2 regions of the Pseudalkalibacillus sp. R45 genome follow, and region 2 is predicted to be linked to the other one. Evidence: riboswitches for the same ligand, from Rfam matches in the RefSeq annotation. Region 2 holds a riboswitch; the other holds the start of a gene.
What was found. Region 2 has a riboswitch for cyclic di-GMP ahead of ACTWQL_RS07115 (anti-repressor SinI family protein). Riboswitches for the same ligand answer to the same signal wherever they lie in the genome.
Positions count from the first base shown of each region.

Region 1 (7,310 bases), on a different contig from region 2:
TTCTTGACCCACATGATCGGCAGCATATAGCCACCTACAGCACCGATGATCAGCATCAGAATACTGCCCGATATCAGAAAAAGAAATCCAGCAGCTAAAGCGGTTGAAATCCACCGGAACAGGATGAACTCCTCCGGCTTCAATGGAACCCCGGCTCTACGCAGCATGCTTTCAAGCTTTTTGCTTTTCTTTTTCGAGACCTTCGAGCGTAGTCGCTGTTTCGATAACTGGAGCTCCAGAAATAGGTTGAACTTTTTCCGTTCAAGCTTTGATTTGTTATAACTCGACAAATAATAATTCATCCGCTTGATCATACGTTTGTCTGAAAGAAATGTCATATGAAAAATCGCATAAAAGAATAAAAAGGAAGTGAAGGATGCCAATACGATCAAATAATAATGCATCAGCCCCAGTCCTCCTCAGACACAAAGACACTTGGAGGAATATCCAATCCAGAGCGCTCCAACAGGTCATAAAATTTCGGTCGTACACCCGTCGGTACCAATCTGCCTTTGATTTTACCTTCTGCATCAATACCATCCTGCTGATATTCAAAAATGTCCTGCAAGACGATGACATCTCCTTCAAGGCCCTGGACTTCGGTGATCTTCGTGATTTTCCTCGTACCATCCTTCAATCGGGACTGTTGGATGATCAGATCGATCGCTCCTGAAATCTGTTCTCGGATCGCTTTTACAGGAAGTTCAACCCCAGCAAGCAATACCATCGTTTCAAGCCGTGAAATCATATCCCGCGGGCTGTTCGAGTGACCCGTCGCTAATGATCCGTCATGACCCGTGTTCATTGCCTGGAGCATATCGAGAGCCTCAGCCCCACGGACCTCCCCGATGACGATCCGATCAGGACGCATACGTAATGAATTCCGTACAAGGTCCCGGATCGCGATTTGCCCTTTTCCTTCTATATTAGGAGGACGCGATTCAAGTGAAATGACGTGTGGCTGCCCGAGCTGTAATTCCGCTGCATCCTCAATCGTGACGATCCGTTCATCATTAAAAATGAAGGAAGATAGGACATTAAGCGTCGTCGTCTTACCCGAGCCGGTTCCTCCAGAAACAAAAATATTGAGCCGCGCCTTAACGCACGCTTCAATAAATGTCGCCATTTCACGAGTCAACGTACCGAAAGAAATAAGGTCATCAATCTTGAACGGGTCTGCCGCAAATTTCCGGATCGTAAGCGTTGGTCCGTTCAACGCCAGCGGTGGAATGATCGCGTTCACACGCGACCCGTCTGGTAAACGTGCGTCTACCATCGGAGAACTTTCATCAATCCGCCGTCCGAGCGGCGAAACGATCTTTTCAATGATGTTCATCACGTGTTCATCATCCCGAAAACGGATGCCCGTCAGCATCAGCTTTCCTTTCCGTTCGATGTAGACCATTCCCGGCCCGTTGACCATGACTTCAGTCACCTCAGGATCCATGAGTAATGGGTTGATCGGACCGAAGCCAGTCAGATCATGGGTGAGTTCTTCAACAACCTTCTTCCGATCGATCGCTCCCCGGAATTGCTCATCCTCTTTGATGATCTCAACGGCCATCGCATCCAAATTTGGAATGATCGTTTCGACATCATCGTTGCTGTTCATTTCTTCTAATATTTTTTTATGTAATCGATTTTTCAGTTCTTGATGCTTATTGAACTTCTGCTGCTCTTTTTCTTGTACTTTATCATCCTTCACTTGTTTCTTTTGCGGGCGGAAGCTGGAGACAATGTCCGGTTTTGGGCTGGTGGGTTCGATCTGAACTTCTACTTGCTCACCATTATTGATCTTTTCCTGGTTCTTCGCTTTGACCTTTTGAAGTAGACTCACGCTTTACCCTCCTTACTTCGTTTAGACCTTTGAAAGAATTTAGAGAGGAATGAAGGCTCAGCAGATTCATAGACTTTGATCTCTCGTCTTGATGTAAGCTGCTCTGCCATCTTCATGACTGCCTTCGCAAGCTCGGTTTTTCCCTGGTTTACGACAAAAGGGATCCCGATATTCAACGATTGGGAGGCAATTTGAAAATCATTCGGAATATATTGAAGCTCCGACTCTTCTAAAATATCAGGGACATCAGAGGAATTGATGACACTTTCCATCGTTGAGCGATTGACCACCGTCGTCACTTTATCTTTCAAATCAATCGCATCAAGCGTCTCCAGCATCAGTTTCGTATTTTTCAAGGTCGTCATTTCCAGATTGGTGAGCATCAAGATTTGATCCGCTTTTTCAAGCAATGGCAGCGTCTGATCCTGTAATCCGACTCCAGTATCGACGACGACATAATCGAACTGCGAAAGCATGAGATCGAGAATCTTACTGATATTCTCCTTCGTCACAAGCTCTGAGTACTCCGGCCGGTCTGGAGCAGAAAGGACACGGACCCCGCTTTCATGTCTGCTGAAATAGCTTTCGAGTGTCACTTCGTCAAGATCATTGATATCCTCGATCACATCCTTCATCGTAAAAGCAGATTGCAAGTCCATGGCAAGCCCGACATCCCCAAACATATAGTCGCCATCCAACACCCCGACTTTTATGTTCTTTTTACATAAGGCAACGGCCAAGTTGACCGTCATGATTGTACGGCCAACTCCACCTTTCGCGCTGCATACAGCGATCATCTCTCCGCGCTTTCGTTTTTGTGTTTCAGTTCGTTCTTTTTGTTCAACGGTGTTAGTTGTCATCCGAAGCAGCCTCCTCATCAGCCTTGACCCTGCTTCTAAGTGCGATATGTAATGGTCCTGATTCTGTTGCGTTTGCTAGTTTCACAGCTTCATTCGGCATTACTTCAAGCGTAACAGAAGTATATTCGACGAACTCTTCGCCTTCAGTCGTTTCAACCATACGTCTTCCAACTGCCAGGACTGTCACATTCTCGACTACAATCTTTGAAACGAGTTTGTCTTTTTCTTTAACTGTGTTAATGACATCCACTTGGTCTTCAGGCTCAAGCAAATTCGATACAGATTGAGGCAAATTCACCCCGACTGAAACAGCTCTGAAACCATCACGGATCTTACGCGAAACAAACAGCTCTTCCTCTTTTGAGGTTTTTAGATGATTCGTCAACAACGCTTCGCCCTGCGCAATATCGGCTGTAGAAAACTGTCCTACTGCTGTATCCAGGTTTGTGATTGTATTCGTGTGGATTCCTTCCTCGGGCATGAGCCTCGTTTCCAGCATATCTTTCGTAATCGAGACATTCCGCTTGATCTCTTGAGCCGCCACGACAACTTTAATTTTATTTTTATTTGCGACCGTCTGTGCATCGTATTGCTTCATATAGTTGAAAAAAAGCACAGTCGTGATGATCCCCATGATGATCGCTAATGTTAAAACTAATTTTGACCTCACTATGTTCACCTACTCTGTTAGTCTGATTGCATAAGCTCCGAAATCTTCAATCGTGTTATCGATAAAACCCGTGTCTGTTTGACTGACGAATATCCCGGTAATTTCATCACTGTGTTTATCAATCGGTTCTGTAATATAAAAATGTGCGAATCCAACTATTTTGATGGATTTCAATTGATTTTGATCATCATCTTCAGGTTCATAAATCGGGATCAACAGAATCCTGTCACAATCGCGCGGATTCGCTCCCGCCCTCATCTCCTCTTCTGTTACCGTACATTGGTTGACAAGATCGTTTATTATACTTCTTGTGGCAGCAATATTTCCTGTTTGCGTCTCAATAATATCACCAAATTTAACGGGCTCTTGATAGCCATTACGTAGGTTTTCCTTATATGTATCTGCCCCTGGTCCTCCCAATCCAAGAATCCCGAAAAAGCCCGTATCATTATCATGAGGTCCAACCTTCAAGGTATATTCCTGGTACGGTTGAGGATTGACAGACCTATCAATCCCAAGAGGCGCAACGCCGACGGCTTCCCCTATCGGTCCGATTTCAGCTGCAGCATGGACTTTTACTGGGACAGACTCTTTTCCGAATAGGGAAGAAAAATAAAGGGGAACCTCTTTTATTAGATCGACACCAACCTTATCTTCCAGCTCGATTTTCATGTCCTCAAGACTATCCAGTTCGGCATGCTTTGTAAGGACCTTGTTGACTACGTTGCGAACCTCAGACTCATTGACCGTTAATTCCTGTGCTCCTGATAGAGCAGCTGCATTCGCCACCTTTTGAAGATGACTCTTCGTCATGAATAAAGATCCGCCGTCAATAACAAGTCCCATGATCGCGATCAAGGCTAACATGGCAAGTCCGGTTAGAACGATTGTACTGCCAGCTTCTTCTCTAAGTACTTTCAATTTTTTCTTCATGATAACTTGCCTCCTCACTCCACTCTGATGGTTGAATCCGTTTTCACTAAGACTGGTGAAGGCAGTATTTTAGACATTAAAGGTGTAAGATAATCGACCGGATACTCTAGAGTCACGGTCATATAGTCACCTGAATCCCTTGTCGAGTCATTGGGTGAAATGTTGACCTGCAGATCTGAAGAGTCCCCGACATGAATGTAATCACGAGCGAAATCGATGATCGCTGCATCATCGCGCCCTAATCCACCCAGGCGGACACTCTCCTGTGTCGCCAATTGAAGATGCATATATGTATACATGATCCTGCCGAAATCAAAGATCCCCATCAAAATAAGTAACAGCAATGGTAAAACGAGCGCCATTTCCACCATGGACTGTCCTTTTTCATTTTTGATCATGAAAACCACGCCTTCCCGACAAAACTAAGAATCGCTCCCCCAGCAATCGCCACTCCGTATGGATAGGTCGCTTTCATTGAATCCTTTGTTAAAGCTAAAGGGACTTTTAAGCCATTTTTCTTGGCATATAGCCAATGAAAGTAATATTTCAACCGCTTGAACGCTCCACCACTGAAAATGATGATTCCAAGCGCCAGCAAACCTCCAAGCAACGCCATATAGATCGAGGTATTTAAAACGAATGCTGGTCCCTTCAATGCTCCGATTAGCGCAAGCAGCTTTACATCACCAGGTCCCATCCCTCCCATGAAATAAGGAATCAATAAGATGCCGAACCCTAAAAGGAAACCTAGAAGAGAGGTGACCAGACCCGACCAACCATTAACAATAAGATGCAAGATGAAAGAAAGGATAAGTGCAGGAAAAATCACCTTATTGTAAATGAGTCGTTTGCGAATATCGGTAATGACACAGATGATCAGGATTATGAGTAGTACTATATCGAAAATCATTCGATTCCCTCATTTCTTTTAAAAAAGGTTGGCTCAAAAAGAGGAGCCAACCTCGTTGTTAATTTATTAGTTTGTAGGAGTAGATTCTTCAGTAGGACGACTATCAATTGCATCAACTGCTTCATTGAATAACTCCTCAATTTCACCTCTGAAAGTAATTAAAATACCTACAACCGCTACTGCAATAACTCCCAATACCAATCCATACTCAGTCATACCTTGTCCTTGTTCTTCTGTGATCAATGCTTTTAATTTTTCCATTATGATACTCGCTCCTTTAGATTTTTTATTTGGACGGTTTGTCCAGGTTCGATTTTCGTCTTGTGGATGGTTCCTGCTGGTATCTCGATGACAGACGTAGTCCCTTTGTGAAGTTTTCCAAACTCCCCGGGACGGACGTAGCTTTCAGCTGCAATGATTTCATATTCATCATTGAGATAAAGCACGTCGATTTCGTATTTCATAAAATACGTATGGATCGATCGACAGGGTTGTATGTGGACGGCATAACCTTCGGGAAATGATGAGGTAAACATAAGTCCTTTTAATCTTTTGAAAAATGAATATGCGGGAATGACTTTCTCCGCGATGACGATCCCGTTTGACTGGTTAATGAGTTCCACGGTTCCACCTCCTTCTTCAACAAAAAATACCCTGCCTTTACCGAAAGCAGGGTCATGCACAAAACAAAAACACCCCTTGGATCTTTCGGTAACTGGCTGGCTTAGTGCACGTGCACCTTAGCCCCTGTAGTTTTGCGCCCCTGGCTTTCACCAGTTTTGCCTTTATCGAGATTCATCGATGTTTGTCGTTGAATCCGATATTTTGTAACTTCATCATACGAAATGGAAAATTTTAATACATCAGTCAATATTATTAAATTTTTCTGAACATTTAGTGGATACTTGTTACTAAAATGGAAAAATCAGCATTACTATAGTTTGTCGTAATATGTTATATATTGGTAATAAAATCCCGTTAACTAGGTCATTGGATTCATTTCTAAACCTTTTACTTAAAAGTTTTTAAAACAGAACGATATATGTTCTAATAAAGGTTGAAAAAGCACCCCCATATACTTTGTACCTAAACCTTTTTCCTGGTACGAAAGATTCTTTTCTTGTTTTCACCTTAAAAGGTTCATAGATATTCAGAATCAGAAACGACCATACATTCAGGACCAATCGCTCTGTTTTTACACAAGTAAAAAACTCCCCTATTGAAAGGAGAGTTCGTTTTTGTTTTAACTTGTGATTATGGAATATCCAACGCCTCTTTGGCTTCCTCGATTTCCGTTCCGTTTTTCAACATCAGCATCATCAACGATTCATCATAGTAGTAGCCATTGATTTTAAGCGAGCGTCTTTCCAGGCCATATTCTTCAAATCCTAACTTTTCATACGACCGGATGGCTGATCTGTTTTCCGACACCACCGTCAGAAGGATCTGTTCCAAATCCTCTATTTTCTTTGCTTCTTCTACCAAATACTGCAAAAGCTTGAACCCGATACCATTCCTTTGGAAGTGCTTTGCGACATACACTCCTACGATATCACCTTTGTGTTTCGTTTTGTTGCGTTCTCGTTGCAAAAACGTTCCGATTCCGATGAGTTCCCTGTCATAATAAGCTCCGGCTGTAAAATGTGTATCAGGATTCTGTGCTCTTAATCGGTTTGCCACTTGTTCAGCTTTTCGTTCAATTTCTTCTTCATAAGAAGATGCAAAGGCTTCAGGAAACTTTTTCAGTCCTTCCAATCTCAGCTTAAAATAATCCTCCGCATCCTCTGGTGTCAGTTTTCGAATCTCGATCATGACTGTCCCCCTCTATTCGTTGATTTTCACCGCTGTTCCATACGCTACGATTTCTGAAGCATTCGCCATCACAGAAGACGTTTGCAGACGACAGGCAACAATCGCATTTGCACCTTTTGCTTTTGCATCCTCGACCATCCTTGAAATCGCGATCTTACGGGCTTGCTCCATCATTTCGTTGTATTCTCGGATTTCGCCCCCGATGATCGTCTTCAGTCCTGCGAGAATATCTTTTCCAACATGCTTAGCCTGAATGGTACTCCCTTTTACAAACCCTTTCAACTCGAT
Region 1 covers NZ_JBQQCL010000003.1:56,151-63,460, forward strand. The annotation lists gene ACTWQL_RS07930 (type II secretion system F family protein) at 1-404, opposite strand, end outside; gene ACTWQL_RS07935 (CpaF family protein) at 404-1,837, opposite strand; gene ACTWQL_RS07940 (AAA family ATPase) at 1,834-2,697, opposite strand; gene cpaB (Flp pilus assembly protein CpaB) at 2,687-3,367, opposite strand; gene ACTWQL_RS07950 (pilus assembly protein TadG-related protein) at 3,377-4,300, opposite strand; gene ACTWQL_RS07955 (TadE/TadG family type IV pilus assembly protein) at 4,315-4,698, opposite strand; gene ACTWQL_RS07960 (A24 family peptidase) at 4,695-5,210, opposite strand; gene ACTWQL_RS07965 (Flp family type IVb pilin) at 5,277-5,471, opposite strand; gene ACTWQL_RS07970 (DUF192 domain-containing protein) at 5,471-5,833, opposite strand; cyclic di-GMP riboswitch class I at 5,918-6,004, opposite strand; gene ACTWQL_RS07975 (GNAT family N-acetyltransferase) at 6,465-7,022, opposite strand; gene ACTWQL_RS07980 (YbjQ family protein) at 7,035-7,310, opposite strand, start outside.
Region 1: linked by a shared signal. The riboswitch ahead of ACTWQL_RS07970 (DUF192 domain-containing protein) and the one ahead of ACTWQL_RS07115 (anti-repressor SinI family protein) in region 2 are both predicted to bind cyclic di-GMP.

Region 2 (7,310 bases):
GAAGGACGGAATAACCAGCATCCATCAAATTTTTCGCCATGCTTTGTCCCATTACACCCGTTCCAACAAATCCGATTGTCGCTTCTTTTATATCCATGATTACCTCCATTTCACAAAAAATAAAACCCCTATCATAAAAGGAGTTCTTCAATTATTCCATATTTCCTTTAGAAGAGATTACCATCTCCATGTAGTTATAAAGATTATTATTTATATCTGTTAAAAGTCCGTTTACTTTCCTTGAACGGATCAATTATTTCTGCGCGCGCCATAGGGTTGGTTTTATAAATGGTCCGCACCTGCTCTTTTATAGGTCTTAGATCATCAAAATAGTCATAACTCCATTTTTCCTTGCATTGAACACCATGTCCTTTGTCCTTCAGAAGTGTTTTATAGTTCCTGATAATTCCATGGCCTTTTGAATTTGTAGTTGTATTGATGAATCCAGAGAAATGGAAAAACCGGAGAGGAAAGCCATTGACAAAATATTTTCCGTTTTGTTCTGTAAGCCTCCGTTCAAAAAAGTTCCATTTCGCAACGTTATATCCTGGATGTTTCAATTGAAAGACGTGATCAAAATAGACCGGCACAAGATCGATCCATCTTTGTTCATTATAAAGGCCGCGCGGTGGGTCAGTGTAACTGAAATGTTCAAGGCGTTCTGTCCACCAATCTACAAATGCATTTGCTGTTTTTGATCTTTTTATCGCCAAAAAGCCTGTATTGAATATTCCAGATTGAAGGAATGACTGTTCCAAGCCCATTGATTTCAAATTTTCTGGAGGCTGGATGATGTGAGGGGTGATGACAACAGAATGGGTTTTCAATGCATCCTCCACCTCGGAGAACGGACTGAACACCTGTGTATCTGCGTCTAAAAGTACGAAGTTTTCTTCCAATGGATAAGCTTGAAGCAAATGACGGAACAATTGCCTTTACAAGCACCTGAAGCTTCATATTGGGTATATTTGAAAATCGTCTGATTGAAATTCTTAAATCCTATGTCATTTGCTAGGATTACATCATCAAATCTGCCGAATGGCTCGATATTGTGGGGCATCTCTTTTTCAAGGATACAAACAACAAATTTATTTTCAGGCATATGCCGTTTGATTGTTTCTCTAAGTAAGGACGCAAGTGCGAGATGATTGGCACAAACAATGGTAAAAAACAACATGTTCAACGCCCTCTTCTTTTGTTTCTAACTTTTGTATTATTTTTACTGTAGCTCCATTGGCAGTCTTGCGGGTAAAGCTTGCTATTCTCCTCAAGTTCCAGAAGATATTCTTCCAGGATCGGATACATGACATTTGTTTCATCGATCTGCTCAGAAAGCTCATCCAGATGTGAAAAATGAAAGAAACGAAAAGGTTCACCATTAGCGAAATATGAGACACCGTCCGAAGATATCTGCCGTTGTTGTAGATTCCAGAAAGCAATATTATACGCTGGATGTTTAAGAATTTTAATTCCATCAAATAAACTTACCGCTGCGGTCAACCACTTCTGGTCCGTATGGAATCCAGATTTGGGATCAATGGATGCGTAATATTTCAGACGTTCATTCCACCAGTCAAGGAAACGATCAGTTACTGCAGATCGTTTCAAACCTATGAATCCACCGTTGATGACGCCGATTTTCAAAACCTCGACTTCCGCGTTCTCTTCGAAAATTGTATGCGTGATTTCGGGAGGTTCTATGAAGTGTGGAGTGAATATGATCAAATTGTTCCTAAAAGCCTCTTCCACTTCAGGGAATGACGAGAGGAGCTTCACATCAGAATCCAAGTAAATGAAACAATCCTCGTCAGTGTATTGTTGCAATGCGTATATAAGTAATTGCGCTTTTACTGCACAGGTTGCCTCGAATTGAGCGTATCTCAATATCACTTTTTCAACGTCGATTCCCAGATCCTTCGCTAAAATGACTTCATCAAAAGAGGGATCGTTCTTAATTTGCGGCGGGGGATCTTTTTCTACGAGACAAACAATCATTTTGCTATTCGGAATATGTCTTTTAAGAGACATCGCTAACACTTTTGTTCGTGCCAGGTGATTGGAACAGACTGAAGTACAAACTATCATTTTAAAGCCACCAAACTTTTCCGAAATTGGACAGAAACATCAGTATCCTGTAATCACAATATATAATGATGGCGAAACCGTTAAAGTGAGGTCACTTTTTCAAGTAGAACCTAGTTGCTCTTGTCTTGAAGGAAGTATTAAAAAAGAGCTGTCCTCAACATCGATTGATGTTAAAGGCAGCTCTTCATATTTCTACATTCTGACACGCAGTTCCAATCGCTCCACTTCTTCCCGCAGCTTTTCCCGATCAAGCCTTAATGAGAACCCATCCCATGGTGTTTCTTTCAGAATCGGAATCTCTGTATCGATGGTGACCAGTTCTTTACTCAAGAAAGCCATCTCACGACCTGCTGCAATCTTTTTCAAATAACGCTTGAAGATCGGATCAAGTTCCTCCTCCTCATAGATCGCTTCTACAGTTCCATATTGCTGGATCATCGGCAAAGCGGCCTTCTCTCCGACACCGTGGACACCAGGAATGTTGTCGCTTTTATCCCCTAGCAACGCCTTTACATCAATCCATTGAGCAGGTGTGATCCCATATTCATCGGAAAAATGTTTGAGCGTGTAGGCATTCTCTTCTTTTTTCTTCGCAATGATTTGTGACACTTTATTGGTTAACAATTGAAGCAAATCACGATCATTACTGTAAATGAAGCATTCCCCGTCCATTTCGTCTGACCAACGGCGTGATAACGTACCGATGATGTCATCCGCCTCATACGGACTGATCGTCAACTGCGTTACCCCTACGATATCGAACAACTCGGTAATCGTGTTGTATTGTTGGATCAAAGGCTCAGGCAGCTCATTACGCGTATCCTTATAATCTGGAAAACGTTGCCGGCGAAGCGTTTCCTCACGCTTCACATCCCATGCGATCGCCAGGTGCGAAGGATTGTACATTTCGATCAAGTTCAAAAGCTTCTGCACTTTTACACGGAGTGCGTTCGTATAGAGCCCTGCGCTGTTTTTGGTCAGTTCATGGTCCTCTCGACCGTAACTGGTTGCAAAATAACACCGACTCAACAAATTGAAACCATCGATGATCATGAAGCGGTTATCCATTTTTTTATCCCCTTTTCCCGTTAAAATCCTTCTATAATTGTAGCACAAAATAAGAAAGCTGACTCCTTGAGTATGATAAACTCTTGGAGCCAGCTTTTTTCAGTTATGTAATCCCGCACTTGCCGTGACACTTCATGACTCATAAACCCACATTAGCAGGTGGGTACCCGCATCAATCCGTTCGTCTTCCGCTTCCGAAGTTGCGGCATGACGTCTAGATTGAGATTTAAGGTTCCCTTTGTCATGGCATCGGTTTAAGACATAAACGTGTCACCAACAATGCAGGAACTTAATTATATCGAGGAATGGTTTTTTTGTAAAGTTGTCTCATATAATGTATATGTTCATTGTGTGATTAAACTATATCGTTTTTTGTCCGTGACATATCGCTTAATTAATATGTATTTTTCACTCTCCTATTACATCGAACTAGTTTAATTTATCTTAAAAAGGGTATTTTGTCATATTTTTCTTCGGATTTGACAAAATTAGAACTTTTTTTCACCATATTCTTACAACCTTTGTATTACATTACATCTATGATAGAAGTATTATTTGAACATAACTCTCCTGTAAAAAGGCAAACCCTCCGAAAGGCGGGGACGCAAAGTCACAGATCTAAGGTATTCATTTACTATGACGGCTGGGCTACCGAGAGGCAGTATACTTTTTAGGGGGAATGTATGAGTGGGGAAGCTACAAGATCGTGAAAAATTGGATGTTGAATGGATTGAACTCATGAAGGTCGCAAAACAAGTTGGAATGACGAAGAATGAAATAAGGGATTTTATTCGTAATTTTCCAATAAAATCCTTGGAGCAAAAGGCATAAACAGACATACATAGTCTATTTTTTCAGATGATTTATGGTATAATTGAATTAAATATACCAAAGAAATCGACCTGAAGGAGTTCAAAAATGATTGGGGATCGTCTTAAACATTACAGAAACCAAAAAAGGATGTCATTATCCGAATTAGCTGAGAGAGCCGGAGTCGCTAAATCCTACTTAAGCTCTATCGAACGGAATCTACAAACAAATCCTTCTATTCAATTCCTAGAAAAAGTCTCTAATGTATTGAATATTCCACTCGACAGTCTATTGCATGATTCTGTTGATGTTGAGTCTGACGATCTGGACCAGGGATGGATGAAACTAGTACAGGAAGCCATGGAATCAGGAGTATCAAAAGAAGAATTCAAAAGTTTCTTAGAATATAACAAATGGAAAAAACAACAGGACAATAATTAAGCACCGCAAACATCTTACTGTTTTGCAGTGCTTTTTATTTTGCTCCTAGATTCATATATTTCTGTTGATAGATGAAGTTCCGGACTTCACTGCTTGATAAACCTAACGCTCTCGCTTCTTTCATCAGCTTAACCCATTCCGGATCGATTAAAAACTCTTCCATTTCATAAAGATTCAAATCAAGTTCTTTCGCTATTCTGATCATGTTGAAAAATGAAGGGTTTTGAATCTTTCCATTTTCTAAATTCAATATGTAAGCTTGGGTAACTTGTACACGTTGTGCAAGATCAATTACTGAGATATGCTGCTCTAACCTTGCTTCTTTTATTTTGCTCCATAACATGGCTTGGATCACACCCTCTAACGGTTCATCTTTAAATTTTCATATCTATCAATGTTCCTACTTTTAATTCTCCAAATAGTATTTCATCATCTTGAATAAAAATTTTTGAGTGTCTATTTTTCATTTCTAATGACTCGATAGCAGATTTCGTGTAGGAATAGGGACACTTTCCTATAAATTGATTATTGATCGAAATTTCACCTATATCCTCATGGTTATAAGTAAGACAGATTTTTCTGTTATTAATGTAAGAAATATAATCACCATTCAGCCTACGAATCATGGGTAAATCCCCTTTTCTTATGGATTTTTAAGCTTTGCTTGAACAATCAATCGGTGGGTAGGATCTTTGATCGGATCACAGGTAATGAGGGTAACGATGTTTTCCGAAGGATCAGATTCTAGAACGGAAGTATCATCTGGAAGGACTCTTGTGGTGTGATATACGGTATAAGTGTATGTTTCATCTTTTGTTTTTATTATGATCTCATCATCTAACTCTACTTCGTTCAGACGGTTGAAATCTTTACCGTACGTGTAACTTCGATGTGCAGCGATGGCTGAATTTCCCGATTGACCTAAAAAAGATGTCCCTTCTAAATGTCCTGCCCCCTTCTTTAAATTGGATAAAGTAGCTCCTTCAAGGACTGGCAATTTAGCATCGATACTAGGAATTTCAATCGTACCAACCAATTCACCAGAAGATGGAGCTTCTGTACTTTCATCATCTGATGCATACACCTTGGATAAAGCAGTGAAACTCTGTTCAGCAGTGGTTGAGTCATTTAGATTCCACTCTGAAAGAAGTTGTTCTTGTTGATGAATACTGTATTGTGATTTTAAATAAGGAAAAAAAGCCGTCCCCACACCAATTAAAAAGATGAATAACCCTAATAGCAATCTCATGAATAATTCACCTTCTTATTCGAATACGAGGACGATCACTCGTCAAACGTTTTCTCATAATACCCACACCGAGTCCAGCTAACATAATTCCTGATAAGTAATACCAAATTGGATTTGATTCACCTGTTTGTGGTAAACCTCCACTATTAGTTGGAGTCTCTTCACCTGGAGTCTCGCCATTGTTTGGAGTCTCTCCGACCTTTGGATCTTTAGGAGGAGCAGATTCTTTGTTCCCTTCCGCAGTAAAAACTAAATCAAATGCTGTAGATAATCCTTGATATTCATTACCAGATTCAGGTGGAAATGTGACTGTAACCACAAACTCTTCATTATTATGATGCGCTAACTCACGTTCAGCTAAAGAATCAAATTTACTCAATTTATCTTGAAACAAAATATTGCCTGTTTGATCTTGAACTTTTATTTCTAACTGCTCATAAAGTTTTTTAGAACCTTCTTTATAGTTTGCTAGTGTCTTGTAGTTGAAATCAATGTTCCCGTCATTTTTCACAATTAATTTTCGTTCTGCCCAATCCCCAGGTTTTAAGTTCTTCACATCAAACAAATAACTTGCTGGTGAAGTGCTGATGTCTAACACCGGTGAACTTTCATCAGCACCAGTATTCGTGACTGGTTGGTAAAAAACATTCACTAGCATTATTGCACTATATATGACAGCTAGTTTAATTAATAAACTTTTTATAAGTTTCATATTGTTGACTCCTCAAATGTAAGTTTTTTAAATAAAAGGAGTTTCAATAATTGTAGATATTAGAATAGGAAGGCGGGATAATCCCACCTTCCCATTAGTTTTGTGAAAATATTATCTTGATTCACCTTCTGTTTGGCTAGCGACAAAAGTCCATTCAAGATCTAAGGAATCTCCTTGGAATTCATTTTGGTCTGCACCATTATCAACAAATTCGAATTGAACATATAAAGCATCCCTTGTACCAGCGACTAATCCATTTGTACCCCATGCATCTCCTAGCCATTCAAACGAATCTGCAACTGCTTCTGGAGACATTGCTTTTAAATCAGCTAATGTGGTTGAGTAGATTGGAACATCAAGTTTATCTACGTTCAACATAAAGTTAACTCGAATATGTTCGCCAAGATCATCAACATTGTTTCCGTTAGTATCGTTTACAGAATAATCAGTATTAACTACAACATCCTTAATATTTAACGAACCACCATTTACAAGATCAAATTGTCGAAGCATAGTATCACCTGGTTTAAGGTTATCTACATCAATAATTGTTGTAGGATCAACTGATAAATCTAAAGTACCTGCTGCAAAAGTATTGTTTGTTACAGCTTCATCACTAAAGTACGCGTAAGTCCCTCCACCAACTAAAGCTAAACCCAGTGCCGCTGACGCTACGCCCAAACCTAATTTCTTTTTAATACTCATCTTTCTTTTTCCTCCTTCACCCATTTGGGTATGTAAAATTTTTATTTTGAATCCGCTAAAGCGGAGATTCAACATGTTTTAATTGCTTGTTGTAGTGCTGGATTCTTCTTTTTTCTTCGGTACCTCTATTTCTCGAATAGCTTTCCAGATTGAGTAAGCTGAATAGATGATCATTAGAGCCCCTGGAACGATCAAGAGAATTGCTGTACCTAATTTCGAATTTGCAAAGTTCATAAAGTA
Region 2 covers NZ_JBQQCL010000002.1:252,685-259,994, forward strand. The annotation lists gene ACTWQL_RS07085 (NAD(P)-dependent oxidoreductase) at 1-97, opposite strand, end outside; gene ACTWQL_RS07090 (hypothetical protein) at 207-929, opposite strand; gene ACTWQL_RS07095 (hypothetical protein) at 875-1,177, opposite strand; gene ACTWQL_RS07100 (hypothetical protein) at 1,180-2,085, opposite strand; gene ACTWQL_RS07105 (5'-3' exonuclease) at 2,278-3,153, opposite strand; RNA gene ssrS (6S RNA) at 3,260-3,444, opposite strand; cyclic di-GMP riboswitch class I at 3,723-3,809, shown strand; gene ACTWQL_RS07115 (anti-repressor SinI family protein) at 3,841-3,984, shown strand; gene ACTWQL_RS07120 (helix-turn-helix domain-containing protein) at 4,072-4,404, shown strand; gene ACTWQL_RS07125 (helix-turn-helix domain-containing protein) at 4,439-4,747, opposite strand; gene ACTWQL_RS07130 (class D sortase) at 5,048-5,653, opposite strand; gene ACTWQL_RS07135 (TasA family protein) at 5,661-6,365, opposite strand; gene ACTWQL_RS07140 (TasA family protein) at 6,477-7,070, opposite strand; gene sipW (signal peptidase I SipW) at 7,149-7,310, opposite strand, start outside.